Regions from separate parts of the Iodobacter sp. CM08 genome, predicted to be linked through region 2. Evidence: predicted binding sites of a transcription regulator. Region 2 holds the regulator's gene; each other region holds the start of a gene.
What was found. Region 2 encodes sigma-54, which starts transcription at its own class of promoters, with help from an activator protein. Its sites were predicted from a motif close to CTGGCACGCTTCATGCTT; they were not measured.
Positions count from the first base shown of each region.

Region 1: flgB (flagellar basal body rod protein FlgB) is a predicted target of sigma-54. The motif match lies at 5,611-5,628, and genes of this name have one in related genera.
Region 3: R6242_RS09850 (flagellar hook-length control protein FliK) is a predicted target of sigma-54. The motif match lies at 6,243-6,260, and genes of this name have one in related genera.
Region 4: R6242_RS17655 (pilin) is a predicted target of sigma-54. The motif match lies at 3,514-3,531, and genes of this name have one in related genera.

Region 1 covers NZ_JAWQUO010000021.1:63,668-71,200, reverse strand. Annotated here, with positions in the region: gene R6242_RS13530 (flagellar basal body L-ring protein FlgH) at 1-665, opposite strand, end outside; gene flgG (flagellar basal-body rod protein FlgG) at 679-1,464, opposite strand; gene flgF (flagellar basal-body rod protein FlgF) at 1,882-2,622, opposite strand; gene flgE (flagellar hook protein FlgE) at 2,695-3,996, opposite strand; gene R6242_RS13510 (flagellar hook assembly protein FlgD) at 4,037-4,711, opposite strand; gene flgC (flagellar basal body rod protein FlgC) at 4,723-5,133, opposite strand; gene flgB (flagellar basal body rod protein FlgB) at 5,146-5,550, opposite strand; gene R6242_RS13495 (DUF2325 domain-containing protein) at 5,714-6,037, opposite strand; gene R6242_RS13490 (Re/Si-specific NAD(P)(+) transhydrogenase subunit alpha) at 6,507-7,533, shown strand, end outside.
Region 2 covers NZ_JAWQUO010000052.1:9,418-16,950, forward strand. Annotated here, with positions in the region: gene lptC (LPS export ABC transporter periplasmic protein LptC) at 1-352, shown strand, start outside; gene lptA (lipopolysaccharide transport periplasmic protein LptA) at 330-830, shown strand; gene lptB (LPS export ABC transporter ATP-binding protein) at 827-1,552, shown strand; gene R6242_RS20375 (RNA polymerase factor sigma-54) at 1,553-2,929, shown strand; gene hpf (ribosome hibernation-promoting factor, HPF/YfiA family) at 2,954-3,280, shown strand; gene R6242_RS20385 (PTS sugar transporter subunit IIA) at 3,386-3,859, shown strand; gene hprK (HPr(Ser) kinase/phosphatase) at 3,840-4,784, shown strand; gene rapZ (RNase adapter RapZ) at 4,781-5,629, shown strand; gene R6242_RS20400 (NusG domain II-containing protein) at 5,622-6,200, shown strand; gene R6242_RS20405 (Gx transporter family protein) at 6,175-6,699, shown strand; gene R6242_RS20410 (flavin prenyltransferase UbiX) at 6,898-7,506, shown strand; gene R6242_RS20415 (hypothetical protein) at 7,503-7,533, shown strand, end outside.
Region 3 covers NZ_JAWQUO010000014.1:60,472-68,004, forward strand. Annotated here, with positions in the region: gene R6242_RS09830 (MinD/ParA family protein) at 1-862, opposite strand, end outside; gene flhF (flagellar biosynthesis protein FlhF) at 840-2,384, opposite strand; gene flhA (flagellar biosynthesis protein FlhA) at 2,793-4,886, opposite strand; gene flhB (flagellar biosynthesis protein FlhB) at 5,010-6,146, opposite strand; gene R6242_RS09850 (flagellar hook-length control protein FliK) at 6,305-7,414, shown strand.
Region 4 covers NZ_JAWQUO010000036.1:11,926-19,458, forward strand. Annotated here, with positions in the region: gene R6242_RS17630 (EAL domain-containing protein) at 1-1,217, shown strand, start outside; gene rlmH (23S rRNA (pseudouridine(1915)-N(3))-methyltransferase RlmH) at 1,214-1,684, shown strand; gene R6242_RS17640 (Maf family protein) at 1,810-2,406, shown strand; tRNA gene R6242_RS17645 (tRNA-Thr) at 2,602-2,677, opposite strand; gene R6242_RS17650 (pilin) at 2,852-3,274, shown strand; gene R6242_RS17655 (pilin) at 3,607-4,041, shown strand; gene R6242_RS17660 (pilin) at 4,286-4,711, shown strand; gene R6242_RS17665 (REP-associated tyrosine transposase) at 5,145-5,675, shown strand; gene cysN (sulfate adenylyltransferase subunit CysN) at 5,911-7,347, opposite strand.

The sequences.
Region 1 (7,533 bases), on a different contig from region 2:
AAGAAAAATCGCTGTAGCCAGCCAATAGTATTGGCATCGGCCATTGAGCCAACACCCAGCTGCTCGATGCGCGCATCGGCCACTTTATTCGATGAAATCGTGTTACCCGCTTTAATATCCAGCGGATTAATCACCCCAGTAAAACGCAGGGTATTAATTTGATTATTCACGGCAACTTGCTTTTCGCCACCCACAATCAGATTGCCATTGGCGAGTAAATCAATCACCGTCACGGCAATCGTGCCTTTAAAGGTATTGGTGCTGTTGGTCGCCCCCTTGCCTTCAAATTTATTTGTACCCGCCAACTTAACCGCAGCGGTGCCTTCGCGTGAGAAATATTGCTCGATATCCCACGGCAGCAGCGGAATATTACCCTTAGTGCTGTAATCCAAGGATCCGGCTTTATTACTACTGCTATTGGAAGTATTAACCGCAGCGAGGTTTTCTTCGATGGTGATATTGAGTAGATCACCAATATTGCGCGCTACCCGCTCTTCAAATAATAAACGTGAGCTATTGGGCTGAAAGATAGAACCATTATTGATGCTGGCGACAACCGGCTGAGCCGGTCTGGCCGTGGTTGGCAAGGTCACCACCGAGGGAGGCGTAGTACATGCGGCAAGCAGTACGGCAATCATTGCCGCTGTGGCAAGGTGAAATTTCATTTACATCCCCTCATTACAACTGAGTGAGCTTTTGTAGCATCTCATCCGAGGTTTTAATGGCTCGCGAATTAATTTCAAACGAGCGCTGCGCTTGAATCATATTGATCAGTTCTTCAGTTACATTCACATTCGATGTTTCTACATAGCCTTGGTTAAGCGCGCCCAAGCCATTTGTACCGGGCGTACCTACCGTTGGCGCACCAGAGGCCGTGGTTTCTAAGTAGAGATTTTCACCCACAGATTGCAAGCCTGGCGGATTAATAAAAGTAGCCAGCTGAATATTACCCAACTGCACAGGCGCTGCCGCATCATTATTTACAATGGCAGTCACCGTACCATCTTTAGCGATAGTGAGTTTTGTAGTGCCTTGCGGAACTTGCAAAGCAGGCTGCAAGGCATAACCACTGGCGGTGACCACGGCACCCTGGCTATCCACTTGAAATGAGCCATCACGGGTATAAGCCGTGGTGCCATCGGGCATGGCAATTTGCAAAAAACCTTGGCCATTAATCGCCATATCCAGCGGGCCATCGGTAAGCTGCAAATTACCCTGCATATGGATACGGGCCGTGGCCACAGGCCGCACACCGGTACCAAGCTGCAAGCCGGTTGGTTGCTGGGTTTGCGCACTGGTTGATCCGCCTGGCTGGCGTAAATTTTGGTAAAGCAAGTCTTCAAACACCGCGCGTTCACGCTTAAAACCATTGGTGCTGACGTTGGCCAAGTTATGCGAGATAACATCCACATTCATCTGCATGGCATCCATGCCAGTCTTAGCAATCCACAGCGAGCGCATCATGATGCGTACTTCCTATTTTATTATCTAATGTTACACATATGGACGTTTAGTCCACGAAAAACACTAAACACACGAAAAAACCAATAAATACCCACGACCTTAACTTAACCTGATTATGTCTCTTACTCAATTTCATTATAAATATCGTAGGGCGGGTGAAACCCGCGTATTGCTTCTGCATGGCTCGCGGGTTTCACCCGCCCTACACATTCAAAAACCAAGCCCAACACTCAAGAAACCTATCTACACAGAGTCCATTGAGCAAGAGACATATCAGGTAACTTAATCTACTTTCTTTTTTATTAGGCTAGTAAGTACTTAATTTTAATAAGTTGGCATTTAAATGAAGCAATGAGTGATTACTACGTGCCATCTGTTCGTGTTTTTTGTGCATTTAGTGGATAAAGTTTTTAATAATCAACCATTTAATGAAAGCAACTGCGCGGCACTTCTGGCATTTTGATCGACGGTCTGCATCATTTTAATCTGTAAATCATATTGGCGCTGCGCACCGATCATATGCACCAACTGATCTACCGGATTCACATTACTCACTTCCAAGGATTCTGAAGCAAGTTTTACGCCAACATCTGCCTGAGCCACCTCGCCATTTCTTTGGCGAAACAGGCCATCACTGCCTTTTTCTAATTCGTTTTCTGGCGGATTAACTAATTTAAGTCGGCCAATTTCTACCGCCTGCGACGGATTATCAAAAGGCGAGCCATTAATCGTGCCGTCTTTAGCAATAGTAATTCGGGTATTTTCTGGAATAGATAACGGGCCATTTTCGCCCTGCACCACCAAGCCACTACGGGTTTTTAACAAGCCTGCGGCATCAATTTCAAAGCCACCGTTACGGGTATAGGCCTCACCCGTTGGGGTTTGCACCGCCAACCAACCCGCCCCATTCACCGCCACATCTAAAGAACGCCCAGTCTGCTGGATAATCCCCGGCGTAAAATCAGCCCCTGTACCCTGCTCCACCACATAAGCACGGCTGGGCGCGCCCACACCACCAATCACGGGCACAGCGCGAAAAGCCGTTAGCTCCGCCCTAAACCCAGGCGTAGCCACATTAGCTAAATTATTGGCAACCGAGGCCTGGCGCAGCATGGTTTGCTTGGCCCCAGTCATCGCGATATACAGCATTCGATCCATTGTGTTTACTCGGGCATGGGCATAAAAACACGTGGGTAGAATGATTTTAAAAAATCATTTCTACCCTATCAATTAACGCAGATTCACAATCGTTTGCAAGATAGTATCTTGCGCTTTAATGGTTTGCGCATTGGCCTGATAGGTGCGTTGTGCTGTAATCAAATTAACCAGTTCAGCGGTTAGATCAACGTTGGCGTCTTCCACCGAGGCCGATTGCAAGGAGCCTAAATCGCTGGTGCCAGGATCGTTGGTTCTAGGCTGGCCCGATGCAAAGGTTTCTCCCCAGCGGTTGTCACCTAAGTTTTGCAGCCCTTGCGAATTAGCAAAGTTGGTCAGTGTGACTTGTCCAATGGCCCTGTTTTGCCCATTGGAATACTTACCTAGCATCACCCCTTCACGATCTACCGCAACCCCAGTTAACACGCCGTCAGGATAACCATCTTGCCTAATCGTATTCACCCCAAATGGGCTACCGTACTGCGTTGTACCTTCTAAACCAATATGAAAAGCCAAAGGCGAGGTTGCTCCGGAAGCAAGCGTGGTACTAAAAGCCAGTGGCGTGGCATTGATCAATTTACCATTTGAATCAAAAGTAACATTTGGATAAGGATTTAAATTGAGCGGGTCATTATTAGGCAATGAAACCGGATCACTATCAAAACGCGTTCTGACTTCCCAAGTATTGGGTGCGGTTTTAGTAAAATACATGGTTAAGCTATGCGCAACACCTTGCGAATCATAAACTTGTGCCGAGGTTGAATTGGTAAAGGTTTTAATATCAGCAGGGTTCAGCGCACCCACATAATTGGCCGCAAGAGGATTAGTTCTATCTTTAGGCAGCTGGCTAGCATCCAAATTCATCCCAAACTGTAGGCCTGCACTAATACCGCCACCCACCACTTCTGTCCAACCAGTGGTTTTTGCACCGATATTACCCACAGACAATTGCAAAGGCGATGGATTGCCGCCCTTTTGCAAGGCATTGGCATTGATATCAAAGGGCCAGCCGGTTAATTTTTGGCCGGTATTACCCACAATAAAGCCGTCTTTATTGACTTGAAACTGACCATTACGGGTGTAGCTAACGGAATCTCCATCCATCATGCGGAAATATCCATTTCCCGTAATGGCGATATCCAGCGGGTTATTGGTGGAGGTGATATTGCCCTGACCAAACTGCTGAGTCACCGCAACCGTGCGCCCGCCCATCCCAGAGATGGTCGATGAGCTAGCGAATGAGTTGGCATACATATCTGCAAACTCTGAACGCGATTGCTTAAAACCGACCGTGCTAGAGTTGGCAATATTATTACCGATCGCGTCTAGGCTTTTTGACGACGCACTTAAACCACTCAAGCCCTGCTGGAAACCCATAACCGTACCCTCAAAAATTGTTTACTGCAGATGCCTTGAACTAGCGAATTTGCCTTACCGCGCTAAAATCAACACTGCTTTGATCCGCCAACATCACTTTGACACCCGTCTTCGCCAGCTCAACGCTGCTAGCGGTTTGCCACGTTAAAGTATTTAAAGCAATTTCCTTGCCATCTTGCACGCCGCGCGCAGAAATTAAATAATCTCCCGCTGGGGCTTTTTCACCATTATTCATTTTGCCATCCCAAGCCACGGCCGCTGCGCCTGCGGGCTGTTGTGGCAAGGTGATGTTATCGACCACAAGGCCGTTCTTATCCATGATGGATACTTTAATATTACTCACACCCGATGGCAGATCGACGCGTGTATCAACGGGCTTGGTGCCATCAAACTTCATTTTATTGCCTACCGTTAGCACTTCCTTGCCAATTAAGGCGGCCGCTTGAAAGCTTTGTGCGGCAGAAAAGCTCGCCAGCATGGTTTGCATGGTGGTATTGAGCTTTTCAATCCCCGTTACGCTACTAATCTGTGCCATCTGGCTGGTCGTTGCCGCATTATCCATTGGGTTCATTGGGTCTTGGCTTTGCAATTGCTTAACCAGCAGCTTAAGAAAGCGATCTTGCTGCTGATCGGCCGCAGAGGCCTTGCCCGCTCCTGCTTTTTGATTCAGCGCGGCATAATCTGTGCTTGAATTAACCGTTGTACGAGCAACCATGATGATTCTCCTTATTGGCCCAGCGCCAGCGTGCGCAGCAGCAGGGTTTTTGCAGTATTCATAACATCGGCATTGGTTTGATACGAGCGTGAAGCTGAAATCATATTGGTCATTTCTTCAACCACATTCACGTTTGGCATGGCCACATAGCCATTGGCATCGGCCAAGCTATTTTTTGGGTCGTACACCAGCTTAGGCGGTGTTTGGTCTTCGATCACCCCTGCCACCTGCACCCCAACTGATTCCTTGCCACCACCCGGCATTTGCGCCGATTGAAACACCACCTGCTTGGCGCGATAAGGCTGGCCATTGGAGCTAGTAATCGATTCTGCATTGGCTAAATTAGACGCCACCGCATTCAAACGCGTGGTCTGTGCGTGCATGGCGGTTGAAGCAATATCAAACACTCTGAACATAGACATGGTTTAGCTCTCTTATTGGCCCGTTAGCGCAGAACGCAGGCTCTCAACCCGTTTTTGCATAAAAGTAATCCCTGCCTGATAGCGGATGGCGTTATCGGTAAACGCTGCCATTTCGGCATTCATATCCACCGTATTGCCATCAATGCCAGATTGTCTTGGATTGCGGTAGAGCAAGGCCTTAGACAGGGGATCAATACTCTCTTTTGGCTGTAAATGACGCGAGTCTGTTGCGACTAAAGGCTTCACTGGATTTTTTTGTAGGGCGGCTTCAAACGATTTTTTAAAATCAAAATCGCGCGCCTTATACCCTGGCGTATCGTTATTGGCGATATTTGAAGCCAATACTTCTTGCCGCTGGCTGCGCAGTGACAGCGCAGTTTCTTGCGGGCGGAAGTAATCGTCCAAACGACCTAACATAGCCAAACTCCAGTTTTTATCATCATAAAGCATAAGATACGCTGTTTATGGATATAGATGAAGCAGGAAGCGTGCCATGCAAAAAGCCCGCATTCTGGCGGGCTTATGAACCTATTTATGCAGGACTTCGGCAATTATTGCCGCTGCTGGCTGATTAGCCGTATTAATGGATTTTTTTATTGGGGCATGCATCGCACACCTTCGTACACTCTATTTTGTCTAACGATTGGCTCAAGGCACAGACCGAGCGGCGGCAAGCTACAAAGCGTACGTTCTCTTCATGCGCTAAATCACGATAAGCGCGCATCACATTGTGGCTTAGAAAATCAGTAAATAAGATTAATAGATCTGCGCCTTTTAAGCTGGCAGGCTTGCGCTGGTGCGCGGCATTACGCCCTGAAACATGCTTATGCACCTTAATACCGTAGCTGGATAAAAGATCAGGAATATTGCCCAGTACATCTGCGCCAACCAAATATGCATTCATGCTATTGCCTCGATAGAGTGTATAAATTGATTCTCCTATAAATGATAATGATTATCAATAGCATTTTTATTACAAGCCACGTGTAAGCTTTAACTGCCAGCCGTGCAACAAGCAGCCCAAGCACCCGCAAAAAATAGATCCAAGATAAAAAAATACAATAAATCATCTAAATACACGGTGTTTTTTTCATACATTCATTTGAAAATAAGCCTGCAGCGGCCGCTAAAATCAAGTTACATCGTGCTATTTTTACCCCAATAATAAGGTAAACACATTACAAAAATAGATGCTTTATGGGGTGGATTCACACGAAATACAACACCTTCAAAGTAATTGAACACTTCACACGGCAAATTAATGTTGCACTGCGATAAGATCAAACTCGGTCTTATTTGACTCAGGCCAATATTCAAACTGACATAAACCTCCATTGTTTGCCCATTGCTCTGATAACCATGAGGAAACAGATATGTTGATTGCCATTCCCGCCGAAGTGCTGCCTGGGGAGTTCCGGGTTGCTGCGACGCCGGAGACAATAAAAAAACTGATTAAAGCTGGGCATACGGTCAGAGTAGAGAGTAAGGCTGGCATCCATGCCGCCATCAGCGACGCAGCCTATACCGAGGCAGGTGCTGAAATAGCCAACAATACAGACGCGCTTTATCAGGGCGCGCAACTTATTTTAAAAGTCCGTGCGCCAGAAGCGCATGAACTGGCCCAGCTTCCTTTGCATGCTGCCCTTGTGGCCCTGTTTGATATTCATCGCTACCCCCATTTAGAAGCGCTCAGTAACAAACAAATCAGTGCTTACGCGCTGGAGCTGGTGCCACGGATTACCCGTGCCCAATCGATGGACGTTTTATCTTCGCAAGCCAATATTGCGGGCTATCGCGCCGTATTACTGGCAACGCAATACTATCCCCGCTTTATGCCGATGTTGATGACCGCTGCAGGGACGGTTAAACCAGCAAGGGTGTTGATTCTGGGTGCGGGCGTGGCTGGCTTACAAGCCATCGCTACCGCCAAGCGGCTCGGCGCAATTGTTGAGGTGTTTGACGTGCGCCCCGCCACGCGTGAGCAGGTAGAGTCCTTAGGCGGCAAGTTTATTGAAGTTACGCTTAGCGATGCCGAAAAGGCAGCGGCAGAAACCGCCGGTGGCTATGCGCGTGAGATGTCGGATGATTACAAGCTACGCCAAAGCGCCTTAATTGATCAACAAGCCCGCCTTGCCGATATTATTATTAGTACGGCACAAATCCCAGGCAAAGCCGCGCCAGTGTTGATCCCTGAGACCACGATTAAGGCCATGAAAGCAGGCTCGGTGATAATTGATCTAGCGGTAGATAGCGGCGGCAATTGCCCGCTCTCTAAATCTGGGGAAGTGGTGCATAGCCACAATGGCGTAATTATTGTCGGCCATGGCAATTTAGCTAGCCTGCTGGCTGCCGATGCATCCGCGCTTTATGCGCGCAATATGCTGACTTTCTTAAGCCTAC
Region 2 (7,533 bases):
TGATATCACCTGGCTAGAAAATCCTCATTTGCGCTATACCGCGCCAGAACAACCCCGTTTGGATGTGACTGGCGAGCGGGCTAAGTCAATTAAGCGTGGTAGTGAGGTTTGGTTTCCTGGGCCGGTTAAAATGGTGCGCGCTGCCAGTGGCACACAGGCCGAGTTAGTCATTAATGGCCGAGATATGCAGGTTTTACCACAGCAGGGCATTGCCAGCTCAGATGCCCCCGCCCGTGCCGTAATGGGCACTTACGTTGTTGAGTCGGTGGGTTTTATTGCTAATTCTAATACCGAAACACTGGAACTTAAATCTAAAGTCAGGATGAGCTATGAACCGCTTCGTAACCCTTAACACCGTATTACTGTTTTTGCTTGCTAGCCCCGTGCATGCAGAAAAAACCGACCGCGAAAAACCTATTAAAATCGCCGCTGCAAATTGTGTGATGAATCAAAAAACGCAGGCTAGCGTCTGTACTAATGATGTGGTGCTGACTCAAGGTACGCTCAGCATTCGTGGAGATAAACTCTCCGTGCGCCAAGATGAAGCGGGCAACCAGTTTGTGACAGGCAATGGCAGCCCCGTGCGGTTTCGGCAAAAAATGGATGGTGGTAACGAGTGGGTAGATGCAGAGGCACAGCGCTTTGATTACGACGGGCGTACTGGCATTCTTAAGTTGTTGGATAAAGCTTGGGTGAAGCGGGGCGAAGATCAAATTTATAGCGATTTAATCACTTACGATCTAAACAATGAAGCCTACCAAGCGCAGAGTAAAACAGAAGGTGGCAGGGTGAATATCGTGATCAATCCGAAAAAGGCTCCCGCTCCATGAGTAGTTCTTTACGCGCAGAACAGCTAGAAAAGCGCTACGGCAAACGTACCGTAGTGCGTGATGTCACTATGGAAATTTCTAGTGGCGAAGTGGTTGGCTTGCTAGGCCCTAATGGCGCGGGCAAAACCACTAGCTTTTATATGTTGGTGGGTTTAGTTGCGATGAATGGCGGGCGGATTATGCTCGATGGCGAGGATATCGGCCATTTACCCATTCATCAGCGGGCACGGCGAGGTTTAGGTTATTTGCCTCAGGAAGCATCTATCTTTCGTAAAATGACGGTGGCGCAAAACATTACTGCAGTGCTAGAGCTGCATTGCAAAAATCGTGTTGAGATTGATACTCGCCTCAATGAGCTGCTCAATGATTTACATATTGCCCATTTGCGGGATGCTGGTGCGATGGGCTTATCAGGTGGTGAGCGGCGGCGGGTAGAAATTGCCCGCGCACTTGCAGCAAACCCACGCTTTATCTTGCTGGATGAGCCATTTGCAGGGGTAGACCCGATTGCCGTGATGGATATTCAACGTATTATTGGTTTTTTAAAGCAACGTGGAATCGGTGTGCTCATCACTGATCATAATGTGCGTGAAACCTTAGGTATTTGTGATCGTGCTTACATCATCTCGGAAGGTGCGGTGATGGCGTCAGGTGTTCCAAAAGATATTGTGGCTAATGAAAGTGTGCGTCGAGTGTATCTCGGTGAACATTTCCGTATGTAAATGAAACAAACCCTGCAGCTGCGGCTTTCCCAGCAACTAAACCTCACGCCACAATTGCAGCAGGCTATTAAGCTGCTGCAGCTTTCTACGCTTGAGTTTCAGCAAGAGCTTGAGCAGTACCTAAATGACAACCCTTTGCTGGAGCGTGGCGAGGAAGCCCCCGCAGGGGAAGTTGAGCAGCCCGAGCCACAGTGGGAAATGGGTGGGGATGATGATGGTTTGCGCTGGGAGGGTACGAGTCATGGTGGCTCAGATGACGATGATGATTTTGACCCCGCCACCAATATTGCGCGTGATCTAGATTTACGTGAATACCTGCTACAGCAAGCAGGCCTGCTGCAGCTACCGCATCGGGATAAGTCTTTGTTATTGATGTTGATTGAAGCTTTGGATGATGATGGTTTCCTTTCCCAGCCCTTAGATGAAGTCTATTCTCAGCTGCCAGAGGAACTTATCCAAGATTATGAACTCGAACTTGATGACTTAAAGATTGCTTTAGTCCGCTTACAGCACTTAGAGCCCTTAGGCGTTGGTGCTCGGGATACTGCCGATTCATTATGCTTACAGTTGCGCCAAAAACCGCCGAGTGCCGCTAAAGATTTAGCCTTGAAGATTGCCCAAAATTCACTCGATTTATTAGCTGGACGGGACTACACTAAGCTTAAACGAGCCTTTAAATGCGAGGATGCTGAGCTAAAAGCCGCACAAGAATTAATTGTAAGTTTAAACCCAAGGCCGAGCGCACAGTGGTCTGTAACCTCGCCAAGATATGTAAGCCCCGATGTGGTTGTGCAAAAAGTACGTGGGGTTTGGCGGGTTAGATTGCATGATGCATCCATGCCAAAATTACGCGTTAACCGGCTTTATGCAGATATCTTACAGAAAGGCGACGGCGCTCATTTAGCCCGCGAGCTACAAGAAGCACGTTGGTTAGTAAAAAGTGTGCAGCAGCGTTTTGAAACAATTTTACGAGTAGCAACAGCGATTGTAGAGCGGCAGCGGGCATTTTTTGAACATGGTGAAGTGGCAATGCGGCCCTTGGTACTCAGGGATATTGCAGAAGAGCTCGATTTACACGAATCAACTATTTCTAGAGTCACCACGCAAAAATACATGTTAACGCCGCGTGGTTTGTATGAGTTTAAGTATTTTTTTGGTAGCCATGTAGACACAGACGCCGGTGGTGAATGTTCTGCAACCGCTATCAAAGCTTTAATAAAGCAGATGGTGCAGCAAGAAGATAAGAAAAAACCTTTAAGTGATAGCGTATTGGCAGAAGCATTATCCGCCCAAGGTATTGTGGTAGCGCGTCGTACCGTTGCTAAATACCGTGAGGCGTTGCAGATTTACCCAGTAAGTCAGCGCAAAAGTTTGTAAGGCCCCAACGGAAGGAGTAACCCTATGAATTTGAATATCAGTGGCCATCATCTTGAAGTAACCCCATCGATCCGTGAGTACGTGAACAGTAAGATGGAGCGGGTTATCAGGCACTTTGATAATGTGATTGATGTAAATATCATCCTCTCCGTGGAGAAACTGCAACACCAAGTTGAAGCTACCGTTCATGTTCGCGGACGCGATATCCACGTTGAAGCAACGGATGAAAATATGTATGCAGCGATTGATCTTTTGGCAGATAAACTTGATCGTCAAGTTGTAAAGCACAAAGAAAAATCAATGGATCATCGCAACGAATCCATTAAACAGCATCAACCTAGCGCTGAATAAAGCGATTTCTTTCACCTTAGCGGGAACCGGTTTATTCGGGTTCCCGTTTTTGTTTTCAAGCGACGGCGCTACAATAGCTGTCGTCCTTGTTTTGGTCTGCCTACAATGAGTCTGATCGCCCAAATTCTGCCAAGTGGTAATGTCTTCCTTGATATGGAAGTCGGCAGTAAAAAACGTATTTTTGAACAAGTAGGGATTCTATTTGAAAATAGCCACGGCATTGCCCGTAGCGTTATTTTTGATAGCTTATTTGCTAGAGAAAAACTTGGTTCCACCGGCCTTGGTCAAGGCGTGGCTATTCCGCACGGGCGTATTAAAGGCCTAAAAGAAGCAACCGGTGCTTTTGTGCGTTTAGATGAGGCTATTCCTTATGATGCGCCTGATGGTAAGCCGGTTTCCTTGGTGTTTGTCTTGCTCGTGCCCGCACACGCTACCGATCTACACTTACAAATCTTGTCTGAATTAGCCCAGCTTTTTTCAGATAAAGTATTGCGAGAAAGCTTGTTGGCCGCAACGGAGCCAGGGCAAATCTGGAAGTTAATCAGCACTTGGGAGCCTTATGCCACAGATTTCAGTTAGACAACTGTTTATTGATAACGCCGAAAAACTGCGCCTAACTTGGGTTGCAGGGCAATCTGGTGCTAATAATCTGTTATCTAATGATGCGTCTGAGCAAAAGCCAACCCTGTCTTTGGTCGGTCACCTGAATTTTATTCACCCCAATCGCATTCAAGTGCTTGGGGTGGCTGAAACGGTTTATCTTTTGCAGCTAAGCGTTGAGGCGCAAAGAGAATCACTGGCCCGATTATTCTCAAACGAGATGGCGGCGGTGATTGTGGCCAACGGCCAGATCGTTGGCGACTGCCTGCGCGAAGCCTCCGAGCGCTTTCATGTGCCGCTGCTTACGTCCCCTGAGCAATCCCCCTATCTGATGGATGTGCTGCGCTATTACCTATCAAAAGCGCTAGCGGTTTCAACTCATTTGCACGGGGTGTTTTTGGATGTGCTGGAAGTGGGTGTACTGCTGACGGGTGAATCATCGATGGGTAAGAGCGAGCTGGCACTAGAGCTAATTTCCCGTGGCCATGGCCTTGTGGCCGATGATGTGGTTGAGGTGTATCGCACCAATCCAGAAACGCTGGAAGGGCGTTGCCCGCCTATGCTGCGCGATTTTCTAGAAGTGCGCGGGATTGGCGTGCTGAATATCCGTACTATTTTTGGTGAAACGGCGGTGAGGCCGCGTAAAACCTTAAAGCTGATTATGCATTTGGCCAAGGCGGGGGCAGAAAAACTGGCTCCGATGGATAGGTTGCAAATGCAGGCGGCCACGCAGGATATTTTGGGTGTGCCGATCCGCAAATTAGTGATTCCCGTGGCGGCCGGTCGAAATTTAGCGGTATTGGTTGAGGCTGCGGTGCGTAATTATATTTTGCAATTACGCGGCATCGATTCCACGCGTGAGTTTATTGAAAGACATCAAAAATTTATGGAGATGGGCGAATGAGTCGTCAGCAGCTCATTTTGCTATCTGGCTTATCAGGGGCGGGTAAAAGCGTTGCACTTAAATCTCTAGAAGATTTAGGTTATTTTTGTATCGATAATCTGCCCGCGCCTTTATTGCCGCAAACGGTGGCTTTGCTGGATGAGGATGGTTATCCACAAGTCGCTATTTCTGTGGATGTGCGCAGCGCGCATAACTTTGCCAGCTTCCCCAATCATCTAGAAGCCCTGCTGGAATTGGGGCTAGATGTGCAAATGCTGTTTTTAGAAGCCAATAACGAAACGCTAGTGAAGCGGTTTTCTGAAACGCGGCGCAGCCATCCCTTATCCAGTGGTGAGTTAACCGTTAGCGAGGCCATCGCCCTAGAGCGAGAGATGTTGGCTGATTTCTCTGAAGTGGCTCATCGTATCGACAGCAGTGATTTATCCGCCAATCAGCTGCGCAGCTGGATTCGCCAGTTTGTGGCCTTAGATCGCTCCCAGCTTACTGTGATTTTTGAATCTTTTGGCTTTAAGCATGGCTTGCCACTTGATGCTGATTTTGTGTTTGATGCCAGATGCTTGCCTAATCCTTATTACGACAAAGCCTTGCGCCCACTTACGGGTAAAGATCAGCCAGTGATTGATTTTTTGCAGCGACAAGCGGTGGTTGGGCGGTTTCAAGAGCAGATCAAAACCTTTATGCAAGCATGGTTGCCCGAGTTTGAAGCAGATAATCGCAGCTATATTACGGTGGCGATTGGTTGCACAGGTGGCCAGCATCGCTCGGTTTATTTAGCGGAGCAATTAGCCCAACACTTTGCTGAGCATAGGCAGGTGTTGCTCAGGCACCGTGAGCAGCATGGCTAAAGTAGACGGCGGCGAAGCCGCTGCTTTTCCCCCTCGCCCGCTTGCGGGAGAGGGCAAGGGGAGAGGGGTAGACGGCGGTGCAGGTACTGATTTTCTCCCTCGCCCGCTTGCGGGAGAGGGTAAGGGGAGAGGGGTAGACGGCGGTGCAGGTACTGATTTTCTCCCTCGCCCGCTTGCGGGAGAGGGTAAGGGGAGAGGGAAGAATCAAATAATGCGGCCAGGTGACTGGCCGTTTGTTTGTCTAGCTTTAGTCTTGGTCGCCTACTTGGCTGCATGGAGCTGGCAGCAGGATGGGGCCACTCGGGTGCGGGTCTACCAAGAGGGCAAAGTCTTTGCTGAGGTAGATTTAAGCGCAGAGCGAGAGTTACAGGTGGCAGGCCCACTTGGGATAACCGCAATTGAGATTAAAGCGGGCCGAGTACGGATCAGTGCCGACCCAAGCCCTCGCCAATATTGTGTGCGGATGGGTTGGTTGGATCAGGCGGGCCAAATGGCGATTTGCTTACCCAATCGAATTAGCATTGAGCTTTTAGGTGCTCGCCCTCATGACTTCGACAGCCTCAGTTACTGAAATCCGCCTTAAACCCAGCTTGGATGATGTACGCATTGCCCGTTATGCTGCGCTAGCCATTGCGCTATCGGTATTAGAGGCGGGTATTCCTTCGCCTATTCCTGGAATTAAACCTGGGCTGGCTAATATCATCACCTTGATTGCTTTATGGCGCTTTGGCTGGGGGGATGCGGCATGGATTTGCCTGCTTAGAATTATGGGCAGTGCCATTGCCTTAGGCGGATTTCTATCGCCAGGCTTTGCTATGAGTCTAACGGGTGGGCTATGCAGCTTGCTGGCGCTTGCGTTTGCTTCACGTTTGCCTAGGCGCTGGTTTGGCCCCGTTAGCCATTCCTTGCTGGCGGCATTTGCGCATATGGCTGGGCAGCTATTATTGGCGCGGCTCTGGTTGATTCCGCATAATGGCATCATTAATTTAGTCCCCATCTTTGCTGCGGCCGCATTAGTTTTTGGGCTAGTAAATGGGGTGATTGCGGCAAAATTGCTGAATCGTGGGTGAAAACGTTCAAAAAGTGCTAAGGGCGGATGAAACCCAATCCTATCAACTTAAGCGATATGCCATTCGTAGGGCGGGTGAAACCCGCGAGTGATGTTGAATAAATACGCGGGTTGCACCCGCCCTACAGTAAATATCATTGATTTGGTTTTCTCTGTCTCTACAGACCTTTAGCTGTTAAGTCGTTTTAATAGGTTTTAAATGAAAACAATTACATTGGCTTTTACCGGCGCATCCGGTCTGCCTTATGGCTTGCGCACCCTAGAATGCTTGCTGGCGGCGGGTTGCACCGTGCATGTGCTTTACACGCAGGCGGCGCAAATTGTGGCAAAGCAAGAGCTGAATGAAACCTGGCCTTCGCGCGCGGCTGATCTGGCGGTGTATTTTCGCCAGCGCTATGGCGTTACTGATGAATCGCAGCTGCAAGTCTTTGGTCAGCAAGAATGGTTTGCCCCGATGGCATCCGGCTCTAATCCCGGTGACGGCATGATTGTTTGCCCCTGCACCATGGGCGCTTTATCGGCGATTGCGGTGGGCGCTTCGGATAATTTATTAGAGCGCGCTGCGGATGTGATGATTAAAGAAGGCAAAAAATTAGTGGTTGTTCCACGTGAAGCACCTTTTTCGGTGCTGCATCTGGAGAATATGCTCAAGCTGGCTAAGCTAGGCGTAGTGATCTTGCCGCCTAATCCAGGCTTTTATCACCATCCTAAAACCATCGCCGATTTAGTCGATTTTGTGGTGGCGCGGATTCTAGATCAGTTCCAAATTCCGCATCAGCTGATGCAGCGCTGGGGGGACAAGGGATGAGTTTTAGAGTTAACTGGCCCATTTGGA
Region 3 (7,533 bases), on a different contig from region 2:
CCAAGCGGTAAAGAAAGCCGGTGCGATCTAGGCTATGGCTAGGTTTACGCCAGCGCAGCATCACATCGGCCAGTTGGCGAAAGGCATGGCTGGATTCTGCGTCAGGGAAAGCATCCAGCACCGTGCGGCCTAAGCGCCCTGCTCTTTGTAGTTTTTCGTCTTCTGGCACATAGCCAATCAGCTTCATTTGCGCTGCATCGCCTAAATATTGTTTGGCGACGCTTTTAAGGCGGTTAAAAATAAGCCCCGCCTCGGTAATGGTATCGACGCGATTCACTAACACTCTAAATTCACGCCTTGCGTATTCTGTGCTGAGTAATTTAATGGTGGCGTAGGCATCGGTTAGCGATTCGGCGCTATTAGAAACAATCACCATTACATCATCTGCCGCCAAGCTGAGGCAGGGCACGCCATGGCCGGCGGAGGGGCGAGTATCGAGTAGCAAAAATTCAACATATTGGGTGAGTTGCTCAAACTCGGCGGATAGCCAAGTTAACTCTCGCTCATTTAGGCTGCTTAGCACCGTCGCTTTAGCGCAGATAGGCAGGATAGAAAAACCTGCATCGGTGGCCAGCAGGGTATCAGCAAGGGTCACTTCGCGGCGTAGTACATGATCTAGCTCGTGCTTTTGCTCTATGCGCATGCGATGGGCCACATTGCCCATGCCGCTAAATTCATCCAGCAGAATGACCTCACGATTGCGCTCGGCCAGCGCTGCGGCTAGGTTAATGGCCAACGTGGTGGTGCCACTGCCGCCACGCCCGCCATTTAAGCTGATGCTGCGGCAGGGGATGGGGGCAATCATGGCCCGTAGGCCCGCTGCCTGATCGGACCACAGACTAGCCACGGGAATGGCTCGCATGATTCATATTAAAATCGAGCGGATTATCCATGGTGCCGCCTTGCGATCCCATATAGAGCGGGAACTCATCAGGCTTTAAGGTAAAAGCGCTATTTTGCGTTTCAGCCCTAAAAGCGCGGTCGACTAAGTAAGACACATTGGCACGGTGCAAGTCTTCTGGCACACGCTGGCCATTGGTTAAAAAGTGCAAGCGCAGCTTATGCCGAATCGCCACATCAAGGCAGCCGCCTAGATTCATGGCTTCGTCGAGCTTGGTAAGAATACATCCAGCTAAATGGGTGTTGCGGTAGCGGCGGGCTACATCGTCTAGCGTGCCGGTTTGGGCATTGGCCGCCAGCAGCAGCAGGGTAGAGACATTGTCTTCATCAAATAGCGCCAGTTGCTCGCTGATGCGTTGATCACGTTGGCCCATGCCGACGGTATCGATCAGCACTAAGTGCTTTTCGCTTAGATCGGCGAGGGTAAATTGCAGATCGGTTTCGTCTTTGACTTCGTGCACCGGCACACCAATAATGCGGCCGTAAATGCGCAGCTGATCGTGAGCACCAATCCGGTAGCTATCGGTAGTGAGCAGCGCTACCGAATCTGGCCCGTGCAGTAGGGCGCAACGCGCTGCCAGCTTGGCCACCGTGGTGGTTTTGCCGACGCCAGTGGGGCCGATGAGGGCATACACACCGCCACGGTTAATTAAATCATCGTCGGTGGTAGCGGCGGCTAAATTATGCGTGAGCGCGGCTTTAACCCAGCGCATACCTTGATCAAGCGTCATTTGCGCAGGCATTTTTTCGACCAGCTGACGTGATAAGGCGGGGCAAAATCCAGCGGATAGTAATTGGCGTAGCGCTTCTAGTTTTTCGGGGGCGTGACGAGATAACTCTCCCCAAGCCATGCCCGCTAATTGGCTTTCTAATAAGCCGCGCAATAGGCGGATTTCCCGTGCAATTCCATCCATGGCTTCTTTATCAGCAGGATTTTGTGCCACGGGTGAGGCGTCATCTTCAAAACTAAAGGTAGGTAAGGCGCGTTCTGGCGCTGGGCGGCGTGGTGCTGGCGTGGCAGCCCGTGGCGGGGGGCGGCTGGGGCGCGGCTGCTGGTATTCTGGATTACTATCTAGCGGTAAGGGGGCTTCTACTCGCTGTGATGCGGCGGGTGTGCTGCGGTTGCTGCGCAGCACCATAGGCTCATCGTGCACGATGTGATCGGTACTTGGCTCTGTATCGTCGTCATCAGGAATGGCGTAAGAGCGGGCGAGCGCCTTACTAATCGGTGCAGCGGCTTGGGCGCTTTGCAGCAGTTTTGCGCCATTTTGCGCGCCACGGCTGCTGGGGGCGGGGCGTGGCTGTGCTGCAACACTTTGGACATTGGTGAGGGAGGCTACATCGGCATCGGCTACGGCCATGATCTCTATCCCGCCACCGGATACTTGGCGGTTTGATAGGATCAGCGCGTCTGGGCCAAGCTCATCTCGAACTTGGCGCAGCGCATCACGCGTCGTTGCTCCGTAGAACTTTTTTACGACCATATCCAGTTGCCGTCTGAAAACACGAGTTATCCTTATGCATTGCGAGCAATGCGTATTTTGGGTGTTAGTTTAAGCTAACGAAAAATCAAAAAGATCGGTAAGCATACAGAAGAGGCACATTATGTGCGCCGCAAAAGGCGACTTGTTTGTTCTGACTTGAGTAAATAGCCATTCGTAATGTTGATTTTTATGTTTTAAGCATATTGAGTGGCTAATTAATTATTTATGATCTTGTTATAAAAAGACAATTATTTTTAGCTTATCTTCCATTTAAAGCCTTTCTGTATTGCTGTCGCTGCTTGCTGAACTGTAAATGCTGTTTACATTAATGCATCTGGCGCTAGAAATAATGCACTGTTATTGAGCTATAAGGCGTATTTAGTTTTAAGACCAAGCAAGTAGTTAAGTTTAATTTGCACCCAGCATCCCTACAATTCGAATGGTTTTGCTATCGGGTATCTCGGTATGCGCAATCACACGTAATCCGGGAATAGAGCGGCGTAAAAAACGGCTCAGCATAGGGCGTAGCTGGGCTGGGGCGATTAATACTGTGCTTAAACCTTGTTGCTCTAATTGATCAGATAATTCAGAAGCTTGTTTGAGTACGCGCTCCGCAAGGCCTGGTTCTAATCCACCTTGTGCATTACCCGATACGGCAGAGAGCAGAATATTTTCTAATTGTGGCTCTAAGGTCACAACTTGCAATTCATTTTCACCAGGAAATAGCTGGTGAACAATCGCTCGGCCTAATGCCACCCGCACTGCGGCAGTAAGCTCGTCAATATTTTGGGTACGAACAATGTGTTCAGCCAGTGTTTCTAAGATGCTACGCAAATCGCGGATATGCATCCCTTCTTCGAGTAAATTCTGTAAAACTTTTTGCAAAGTGCCAACGGGAATAATTTTGGGCACTAAGTCTTCCAATAATTTAGGCGCTTCCTTGCCAAAATGCTCCAGTAATTGCTGGACTTCTTCGCGGCCTAAAAGCTCGGCGGAGTGGCTTTGTAAAATATTAGATATATGCGTTGCCACTACGGTAGCGGCATCCACCACCGTATAGCCAAAAGCTTGTGCCTGATCACGCAAGGTGGCATCAACCCAAACGGCGGGCAGGCCAAAAGTTGGATCTTGGGTTGGTGTGCCTGGTAGTTGGCCAATTGCGTTGCCGGGGTTAATGGCGAGCCATTGGCCAGCAAACGCTTCACCGGTGCCTACATCCACGCCTTTGAGCTGGATTCGATATTGATTTGGCTTGAGCTCTAAATTATCGCGGATATGCACTGAGGGCACTAAAAAACCCAATTCTTGGGCAATTTTTTTACGAATGCCGCGAATCCGGCGGAGTAGTTCGCCGTCTTGGTTACGGTCTACCAAGGGAATCAGCCGGTAGCCTACTTCTAGGCCAACGGGATCAACGGGCTGTACATCGTTCCAACTTACTTCTTGTAAAGGGGCGGCGGGTGCGGCGGCAGGGCCTGCGGCTCCCGCTTGGCCGGCTGCGGCTCCTCCCCCTGCGGCATTAGCGCCTTGTAGCGCGAGTGCGGTTTTCTTTTGATCCAGCTGCCAGCCTATTCCCGCCAAGATGGCGGACATCAGTAAAAACGCGGTGTGTGGCATGCCGGGGATAATCCCCAAAATGCCTAATACCGCTGAGGTAACATAAAGCACCTGCGGCTGTGAAAACATTTGCCCTAAGATTTGCTCAGATAAATCTTCGCCATCACCCACTCGCGAAACCACAATACCGGCCGCAACCGAGATAATCAGCGAGGGAAGCTGGGCGACCAAGCCATCACCAATGGTCAGCAGGGTGTAGGTTTTGCCTGCTTCGGCAAAGGGCAAATCGTGCTGTGCCATGCCCACAATCAAGCCGCCGATGATATTGATCACCATGATCATAATCCCAGCAACCGCATCCCCACGCACAAACTTAGAAGCACCATCCATAGAGCCAAAGAAGGTGGCCTCGAGCGAGATCTCGGTACGGCGGCGGCGTGCGTCTTCTTCACCAATCATACCGGCGTTCAAGTCGGCATCAATCGCCATTTGCTTACCCGGCATGGCATCAAGGGTGAAGCGGGCAGATACTTCAGCAATCCGCCCAGCACCCTTAGTAATCACCACAAAATTAATAATGGTGAGAATAATAAAGCCGACCACACCCACGGTTAAATTATCGCCAATCAGCACGTGGCCAAAGGCTTCAATCACCTTACCCGCCGCATCTGCACCGTTATGGCCTTCGGTGAGCACCAGCTTGGTAGAGGCCACGTTGAGCGATAATCGCAGCAGCGTAGTGAACAGCAAAATGGTAGGGAAGCTAGAGAACTCGAGCGGCTTACGGGTGTAGAGCGCCACCATCAGCACGATGATGGAAATAGCGATATTAAAAGTAAAGAATAAATCGAGCGCAATGGCAGGCAGCGGCAGAACCATCATGCCGAGAACCATTAACACCAGCGCGGGGCCAGCGAGTTTGCTGTAATTAAAAGTGCGCCACATAGGGCTTTAAATTCTCTTTATTTGATTCAAAAGCTGGGGGAGAGGATTTCATCCCCTATCCTTTCGTAGGGCGGGTTTCACCCGCTCTGCGCGATTTACCGCTGTCCGGCGGCTGAATGAATCTTAGGCTTCGCCACCTGGGTCTAGATCACTAGGTACAGGGAGGTCGGTGGAAAGATTGGGCTCTTCGCCTCCAAAATTTTGCCAATGCTTAAGCTGGTAGATATAAGCCAGTACTTCTGCGGCAGCAGTATACAACGCGGCAGGGATCTCTTCCCCAAGTTCAGCATGGTGGTATAGCGCACGGGCAAAAGGCGGGGTGCGGACAATCGCTACTTTATGCTCTTTGCCCAGCTCAATAATCCGCTCTGCTAGCAAAAAAGCGCCTTTAGCCACAATCTTGGGCGCGCGCATGGATTCGGTATATTGTAAGGCCACGGCAAAGTGCGTCGGATTGGTGACAATCACATTGGCCTTAGGAATCTCGCTCATCATGCGCTTTCTGGCAGCTTCGTGCTGCAACTGACGAATCTTACCTTTAATTTCAGCCGAGCCCTCGGCATCTTTACCTTCTTGCTTCACTTCTTCTTTGGTCATGCGCAAGCCCTTGTAATAATCCCAGAGCTGATAAGGCGCATCAATCGCAGCCAAAATGGCTAAAGAGCTAATCACCAGCAGTAGGGTGTGTTGAACCATTTTCCACATATAGGGCATGCCTATTTCGAGTGGCATGGTAATCAGCTGGATAAACTCTTCTCTTTGCCCCCACAACACCCACGCCGCCACGCCGCCAATAAGACTGGATTTAAGAATGGTCTTTGTCATTTCAACGATGCTTTTCAGCGAAAACATCCGGCCTATCCCATTCATGGGATTCATGCGGGCAAAGTTAGGCGTTAAAGCTTCAATGGTAAATAACCAGCCGCCGATCAATACTGGCGTGATAATCGCCATCAGGGCGCAGGGCAAAATAATCGGTAGGCAAGCCATTAAAGCTTTTTGCGCTGAGCCAGTAAAATGCAGCAGCATTTGATTCGGGTCGCTAATGGTGGTTCGACTAAAGCTAAGTTCGGCAATAAAAATAGCTTTTAAAGTGCCGAGTAACTCAGGCCCAAGCGAAATCAGCATGACGATGCCGGTCATTAAAATCGAGAATGTTGCTAATTCTTGTGAGCGTGGGATCTGCCCTTTACCTCGCGCTTCTTCTAAGCGCTTACTGGAGGCGGGCTCCGTGCGTTCTGCGTCTGAATCTTCAGCCATTATTTAATCCTCGCTGGCCGATGAAAAGATAGACCAATTTATTGGGTGCACAGAAAAAAATCCGGCCAAGTCCAAGTTTACTGTGATTTATTCAGGCTGGCACTGCAATTGCTTAATCAAGTGCTATCAGCAATAAGCCCGTATCGAGGAGCCTCGTCATGGCGAGCAATCTCACTGTTTTAGCCAGCGCCCAAACTAGCCGGTCAACTGACTCTCGTTCTTCCGTCTCGATGGGGGCAGAGCCTGCTGCTGGGCAAACATTTGCCAAAACTCTGGAGCGGGAAGTTAACTCTCGCCAGGAAGGAAAATCGGCTGATTCTGACAAACCAGTGCCCGCAACAGAAAACACCAGCGAAGACGAGCAGAAAGCCCAAGCAAGTAGTGCGCAAGCGGCCCAGCCGTGGTTGGCCATGCTACAAGTGCAAGCGCTCTCTCAAGCCAACGCGTTGACTCATGTTGCTAAAGCGGATGGTGATACAGGCTTTGTGAAGCTGGATCTGACTAAGCTCGGCAAGGGCTTATTAAGCGGCGAAGCGGGTGAAGGTCAGGACTTAACTGCTTTGGGGCAGTCTGATTTAAATCCTGCTCAGGCTTTGGCTAGTAATATTGATGCGGCAAAATTTGCCTCTTTACGGCAGAAAACGGCCGGTGACGCGAGTGCATTTACCGCGCCAGAAAAAGATTTTGCCGCTCTGTTGGCCACATCCAAAGAAAATACACCGCTACTTAAGCCTGAAGCTGCCCCCGTGGTGGCCTTGCATACTCCTGTTGCAGAGGCTAAACCCGCAATGCCTACGCACGTTGCAGAGCCGGTGGGTAGCTCCCGCTGGGGTGATGCCGTGGCGCAGCGGGTATCGATGATGTTGCAAGATAAACATCAGCAGATTGATATGCAGCTTAATCCACCGCATCTTGGCCCAATGGAAGTGCGTTTAACCATGTCGGGCGAGCAGGCGAGTGTGGTGTTTAGCTCGCAACATGCTTCGGTGCGTGAGGCGCTTGCTGCGGCTACACCTAGGCTAACTATGTTGCTGGCTGACCAAGGTATTCAGCTGAGCAATGTGCAAGTGGCTTCTGATTCATTAAATCAACACGCCCAGCAACAGGCGCAGCAGCAAGCTAGTAGTCAACAAATGGACCAGCAGCATCAATCTAGATCAAGGCAATTTACGGGTAATTTGGCAGACAACTATAGTGAGGGGCTACCGCGTGTGATGACTGATGTTCACCTGCCTGTGGCGCGTAGCGGTTTAAATCTTTATGTTTAAACGGGGCGCCTCTTGTTAGGTTTGCAGCAAGACTAGCGCCTTACTCTCTGTTTGTTAATGCTTTTTAAGCTATAATCACATCACTTAATTCCAAAGCCAGCGCCCCTCGCATTTGATTG
Region 4 (7,533 bases), on a different contig from region 2:
TCGTTTATTCTTTACCGCCACGCGATCAGCAAACTGTATTGGGGCGCTCGCTTTGGTTTGCATTTAAAGGGGATTTACCTCGGCCCTCTGTTTTATATGGCTCCGGCCCGCATTATGTGGTGATGGATTCACAATATTTAGTAGATATTTTGCCAGTTAAAAAACGCGAGCTTTATATCGAAGCCGTGCTGAATCATCGAGTGTTGGCGAAAACGAAGGGTGTGAAAGCATACGATCAATCATGGTTGCAGCAATCTAGGGTTAGCCCAACTAATCCTAATTATAAAATGACCGCCTACTTGCCCCCCAAAGAGCTGCAGCGTGCTTGGTTAGCTTCCTTTAAAGATTTGCTACCGCTCGGTTTTATTATTTGCGTGCTACTCATCGGCATTATTGCTTGGCTTACTCGCCGTAGCTTTACCCTTGGCGTGGAAATTATCGAAGGCCTGCAATTGGGTGAGTTTGTGGTGCATTACCAACCTATGGTTGCACTGGCTAATGGAAAAGTGTGTTGTGCTGAGGCGCTATTACGTTGGCAGCGGCAAAATGGCTCAAAAATTAGCCCGGATATTTTTATTGCCTATGCCGAAGAAAATGGCCAAATCAGCCTACTGACGCAGTTTGTGCTAGAAAAAGTGATTACGGACTTAAGCAAGCTGAGTAATCTGGATATATCGGTTTCGGTTAATTTAGCAGGAGCGGATTTAGCCTCGCCTCTATTTGTAGAAAACTTGGCTGCGCTCTGTAAAAAACATCATATTGCACCTAACCGTATCGAGCTAGAAATTACCGAGCGTAGCTTAGTGCTAGGCCCAAGCGCGATTGACACCATAAGCCGCTTGCGGGGTGCTGGGCACCTTATTTTGATTGATGATTTTGGTACGGGTTATTCAAGCCTGAGCTATTTGCATAATCTGCCGGTTGATCTACTAAAAATCGACAAGAGTTTTGTACAAGCGCTAGGTAGTGGTGCTGCTACGCACCATGTGGCCTCGCATATTGTGCAAATGGCGACGGCCCTTGGCTTAAGTGTGGTGGCAGAAGGAATCGAAACGAGCGATCAGGCCGAGATACTTAAAGAAATGGGGGTTGAGTGGGGCCAAGGCTGGCTTTATGCCAAAGCCATGCCTTTCGATGACTTGTGTAAATTCTTGCAAGCACCTACCCCTACTCCCCTTAAACCGCTAAGCTCCAGCCCTTTGCCAGACGCTGTATGAAACTTACCCTCATTGCTGTTGGGCATAAAATGCCAGACTGGATAGACGCCGGTTATAAAGAATTTGCCAAACGGATGCCGCGCGATTTTCCGCTGCAGCTATTAGAGCTAAAGCCCGATAAGCGTGGCAGCGGCAAAACAGCGCAGCAGGTTATGGTGGACGAGGCAGAGCGCATCCTAGCCGCTATTCCTCAAGACGCCCGCGTGCTGGCTCTGGACGAGCACGGTGCCAATTGGACCACCATGCAGCTGGCAGACAAAATGAAGACTTGGCAGATTGATGGCCGTGAAACGGTGTTTATCATCGGCGGCACCGATGGCCTAGATCCAAGCGTTAAAAAGCGTGCCGATCAACTATTACAACTCTCCGCCATGACCTTGCCCCACGGCATGGTGCGGGTGATTTTGGCCGAGCAGCTGTATCGCGCCGTATCCATTATCAATAATCATCCTTATCACCGCGAGTGATGGCATCGTTATCTTGCTTGAAAATGTAGGGCGGGTGAAACCCGCGGACTTTTTAATGCGATCCATCATTCCATTGCCATATTATTCACAGCGCGGGTTTCACCCGCCCTACACGTCAGATACCTATGCCCACAACCCAACTCTACCTTGCCTCTGGCAGCCCACGCCGCAAAGAATTACTAGCGCAGATTGGCGTGCAATTTACGCGCATCTCCGCCCCTATCGACGAAACGCCGCTACTGAATGAAAGTGCCAAGGATTATGTGCTACGGCTAGCCAAGCTAAAAGCCGAGGCAGGCTGGCAAGCCATGCTGGAGCAAGGCTTAGCTGCCCTCCCCGTTTTAGCCGCAGACACTACCGTGGTGCTGGATGGGCAAATTTTAGGCAAGCCGATCGATGCCTTGGATGCCATCGCCATGCTAGAGCAGCTATCTGGTCGCAGCCACGAAGTGTTTACTAGTTTGGGTTTACGCACCGATACCGGCACAGAAGTCGTGCTATCGGTTAGCACCGTCACCTTTATGCCACTTAGCCCCGCCCAAATCGCCGCCTATGTTGCCAGTGGCGAGCCTATGGATAAAGCAGGCAGCTACGGCATTCAAGGCACGGCAGGCATGTTTATTTCAGACCTGCAAGGCAGCTTTAGCGGCGTCATGGGCCTGCCCTTGCACGATACAGCTGCCCTACTTGCCCGTCATGGCTTAGGCTTTTTAGCTGCTTAACCTTATAAAACGTTAATTTTTAGCTAAAAACTAGGCTAACTCTAAGCTTGTTCACATTGTGCTTACAGTATGACATTTAGAATAAATGGTCTACCTGATGTCAAAAATGGGCGCTACCTGACCATTTTTGTCACATTGCTGCTAGCCATCGCAATAAAAAAGCCCCAATGGGGCTTTTTTTATATTTAAATCAGCTGGTGCCGTTGGGGTGAATCGAACACCCGACCTACTGATTACGGGTCAGTTGCTCTACCAACTGAGCTACAACGGCATCATCAATCAAGTATATGGCAGCTTCAGTTAAAAATCTGCCGTTAATCAGCTTTGCAGTAAAAGTGGCATAGCTGGGCACCTATATTGCTATGTCATATTCAAGCGAAGCAAAGACCTCGCTAAATAATGCTCAGGGAAAAAGGCTTTTTAATTAAAGACTTAGGAGCAAGAGATGAAAAACATACAAAAGGGTTTTACCCTGATCGAACTGATGATTGTGGTCGCCATTATCGGTATTTTGGCCGCAGTTGCGATTCCGTCTTATCAGGATTACACCAAGAAAGCGAAGTTCCAAGATATTGTTTCTGCAGCAGAATCTGTTCGTACTTCAATTAGTTTGTGTTTAAGTGAAAATGGCGGCGATGCAACTCTATGTGATACAGCAACTAAAGTAGGTTTAACCGCAATTACCAATTCAAAAGAAGCGGCCACTGCTTTGGCAATTACAGCGGTTACTGCAGCGATTACTGCAACAGGGAACGCTGGTTCGGGAGGGTATACATATATTAATACACCTACTGTACCAGCAGGTGGAACGCAAATTGTTTGGACTCAAACAGGAACTTGTTTAGCAGCAAAGGCGTGTAAAAACTAAATTATTTAAAAATCAATGGCTTAATACGAAAAGACCACATTAAATATATGTGGTCTTTTTTATTGCAGGATCAATATATCCTTGAAAATTATCTTAAATTCTTTAAAAAATGGCCGATTTACCTAGCTTACCTAAGAGAACTCTTGGGCATTTTTACTTGCAGGCTTATCGCTGTTTTCACTCGCTAACAATGCATTAGATATACAATATATAATAAACTTCTAATTTTTATTGAACCATTGGCACGGCTATTGCTTATACCTTGCCACACACAAAAATCATAAGTAAAGCACAGCAGGGGCAGTGTTTCTTAATGATTCAGGGATAAAATTATGAAAAGCATGCAAAAAGGTTTTACATTGATTGAATTGATGATCGTTGTAGCGATTATCGGTATTTTGGCTGCTGTAGCGATTCCTTCGTATCAAAATTACGTTGCAAAATCTTTTGCTGCTGCGTCGTTGGCAGAAATTGATGCTTTCAGAACTCCATATGACAGCAAGCTTTCTGATGGTGAAACGCCTATATTTGGTGCAGATCCAGCTGCTGTTGGTTATGTTGGTAAGATAACTACGGCGCATTGCACATTAAGTACAGTTACTAAAGATGGCGGTATCCTTTGCACAATGCTTAACCAGCCTAAAGTTCTTGCTGGTAAGGTATTGCAAATGACTCGTTCAGCTTCTGGCGAGTGGGAATGTCAGACTACAGCAGTATGGGCAGATGAGGCTTTGAAAGCGTTGCCTAAGGGTTGCAAAAATAGCTAATTAGGATTTATATCATATAAATTAAATGGCCTACCAAGCAGTAGGCCATTTTTTATCTTTAGTATAAAACTTCCTCAAAATATTATCCTTTCATTGTCTCTATCGTTCCGTGCTCCTTATGCTATAGGGCCATTGAGATCAGGCTTTTTATTTTGAATAAAATAAAACCAAAAAATATGATCCAGTGCTATTTGTGAGTGCTGAAATTTTCCTCTACTTTTAGAGATAGTTGTTGGAGCGCAATATGAAAAACGTACAAAAAGGTTTTTCTCTAATTGAATTGATGATTATTGTGGCAATTATCGGCATATTGGCTGCAGTAGCGATTCCTTCGTATGCAAATTACCAAGCTAAAGCAAAGATAGCTGCAGGCCTGGCTGAAATTACACCGGGAAAAACAGTGGTAGAGGTAAAGTTGAATAACGGTGAGAGCATTGCAAATGCAGCAGCTATTGGCTTAGCAGCGACTACCCATAATTGCACAATCACTGCAGAAGTTGCGAATACAGGTATTGTATTTATTTCATGCTTAATGGCTAATGCGCCAGGGAAAATTTCTGCGGCAAAGATTACATGGACACGTGCTGTTGGTGGTGAGTGGACTTGTGCGACGACAGGCATTGTGGCGGGTTTCGAGGATTTAGCACCTAAAACGTGTAAACAGGCATAGGCATTTAATAGGTTGTGGTGCATTGTGCCGAAAATAAACACGCTTAATTTGAAACGTGGCCTGTCCTTTTTATTTGCTTGGTCGTCCTGCTCTACCACACATGGCTCTTCGCCCCTGCGCAGCTTCTATTTCCTCTGCGAAATAGACATGGTCTGTCCCTGTAGACTTTGTTTTAGTGGGGCCGCGCCTTTGGGAAGGCCGTAAGGCGCAAGGTTTCGTAGGGTGTCAATAAGCGAAGCGCATTGCACCATATGCTGCTGATTGATACTGCAAAAGCCCCGTATCTAATATGGATATGGGGTTTTGTTTTTTGTGGGATTTGTGCGCACGGTGCAATGCGCTATCGCTTATTGACACCCTACCAAGGCGGCAGCTAGTAAATGAGCCATGTGATTAGGCGTATGTTGGGTTAATTCTGTACTAGATTAATAAGATGCCTAATTATCGACGCGCTTGGCATCTAGGCGGCACTTATTTTTTTACGTTGAATTTGCTGCAAAGAGCAAATAATGATTTATTGGTACGCCATATTGATTTGTTGCGTAATGCGGTGCGGCATGTGCGTTTATCTCATCCTTTTGTGATTCATGCTTGGGTGGTGTTGCCTGAGCATTTGCACTGTATTATTGAGCTGCCCGCTAATGATTTTAATTTTGATGTGCGCTGGCGTTTAATTAAAATCATTTTTTCAAAATCTTTGCCAAAAACGGAATGGCGTTCAGAGTCGCGTATTCAGCGTGGTGAACGTGGAATTTGGCAACGTCGTTATTGGGAACATTTAATTCGGGATGAGCGAGATTTTATGGCGCATATGGATTATGTGCACATCAATCCGCTCAAGCATGGTTTAGTGAATAAGGTGTTGGATTGGCCTTATTCAACATTTCATTTATTGGTAAAGCAAGGTGTTTATCCTGCAAATTGGGCAGGAGGGGGTGAAGAGCAAATTAGCTATAAAGCGTAGTTTGTTTTTCTGTTTTGATGGCACAAGGTGCAATGCGCCCTCGCTGGGCGACGTAAACGTTGCATACAGAGCTTATTCGCACCCTACAATTGGTGTAAACGTCATACGCAGAGTTTTATTAACATCCTACAAAGGCAATGCGTATGGTTTCGTAGGGTGTCAATAAGCGATAGCGCATTGCACTGTTGATTGATGCCACAACAAGCCCCTGGCTAAGTACCCTCTTTAGCAATCCTCACCCCTTAAAAATCTCCCTCACATCCCTTGCGCCCCATTCTGGGAAGTGTTTGCGCACTAGTGTATTTAAATCCACTTCAAAAGCGCGCCATTTAGCGAGTTCATCTTGCTCGTCGCTGGCGGAGTGGGCGGCGGCTTGTTCGATCATGCCTGCGCCGGCGGTGGCGTTGCTGAGGCGGTCGATGATGATGAAGCTGCCGGTGCCTTTGCAATCGTGGTAGCTATCAAACACCACTGGGGCGTTGAGGATGATGCGGCAGAGGCCGATTTCGTTGAGTTTTAACTCGGCGGCTGCTACGTGCTCCATGCTGTTAACGTCTACACGGTGGGCGATTTGATTAATGCGGCCAAAGACGTTTTTGCCAGCCAGTTTAAAGCCATATTCTTTGCCAACGGTGAGCGGTGCTTCGTTCATCCATACGATGTGCGCGTCAAAAGACTGGCCGATTTGCGGGGGAGTTTCGCTGGTTTTAACCAGCATATCGCCACGGCTGATGTCGATTTCTCTATCCAATGTCAGCGTAATGGCCTGGCCTGCAAAGGCGGTGTCTAATTCGCCTTCATAAGTCACAATTGCTTTCACTTTGGCGCTTTTGCCTGAAGGCAGGGCGATGATTTCGTCGCCAGGGAAGACTCGGCCCGCAGCAATGCTGCCGCAAAACCCACGAAAGTCTAGGTTAGGGCGGTTGACGTATTGCACCGGTAGGCGGAAAGCTTCTAGACGGCTATCGCGGTTGATTTGTACTGCTTCTAAATGCTGCATAAAGGTAAGGCCGCTGTACCAAGATGATTGCTCGCTTGGTGTCACCACATTATCGCCGCGCAGGGCGGAGATCGGCACAAACTGAATGTCAGCAATATTTAAGGATTTAGCCAGCTCTAGGTATTGTGCGCGAATTTCATTAAAGCGCGCTTCGCTGAATTCAACTAAATCCATTTTATTGATGGCGATAATCACGTGCTTAATGCCTAGCAGGCTCACGATATAGCTGTGGCGGCGGGTTTGCGTTTGCACGCCGTAACGCGCGTCGATCAGAATCACGGCCAGATCACAGGTAGATGCGCCGGTGGCCATATTGCGGGTGTATTGCTCGTGGCCTGGGCAATCGGCAATGATGAATTTGCGTTTTTCGGTGCTGAAGTAGCGGTAGGCCACGTCGATAGTAATGCCTTGCTCACGCTCGGCTTGCAGGCCATCCACCAGCAGGGCCAGATCGATTTCCTGATCGGTGGTGTTAAACTTTTTGCTGTCTTTTTGGATGGCGGCGAGCTGGTCTTCAAAAATCAGTTTTGAATCGTGCAGCAGCCGGCCAATCAAGGTGGATTTACCGTCGTCCACATTGCCACAGGTGATAAAACGCAGCAGGTCTTTGTTCTCGTGCTGCTTTAAATAGGCTTCGATATCGCTGGCGATCAGATCAGATTGGTGTGACATGTTTTATCTCTTTAAACCTAAATCTTGAAACACAGAGGACACAGAGGGCGCGGAGTTTCACGGAGAAAAACTGAGCTAACGTGTGCTATAGGTTTCGGTTTATAAGGCGTACGGTTGTTTAAATCTAAGTCCCGTTTGAACAGAAGAGAGTGAGGGGGGCAGGGTTTTCTCCGTGCACCTCCGTGC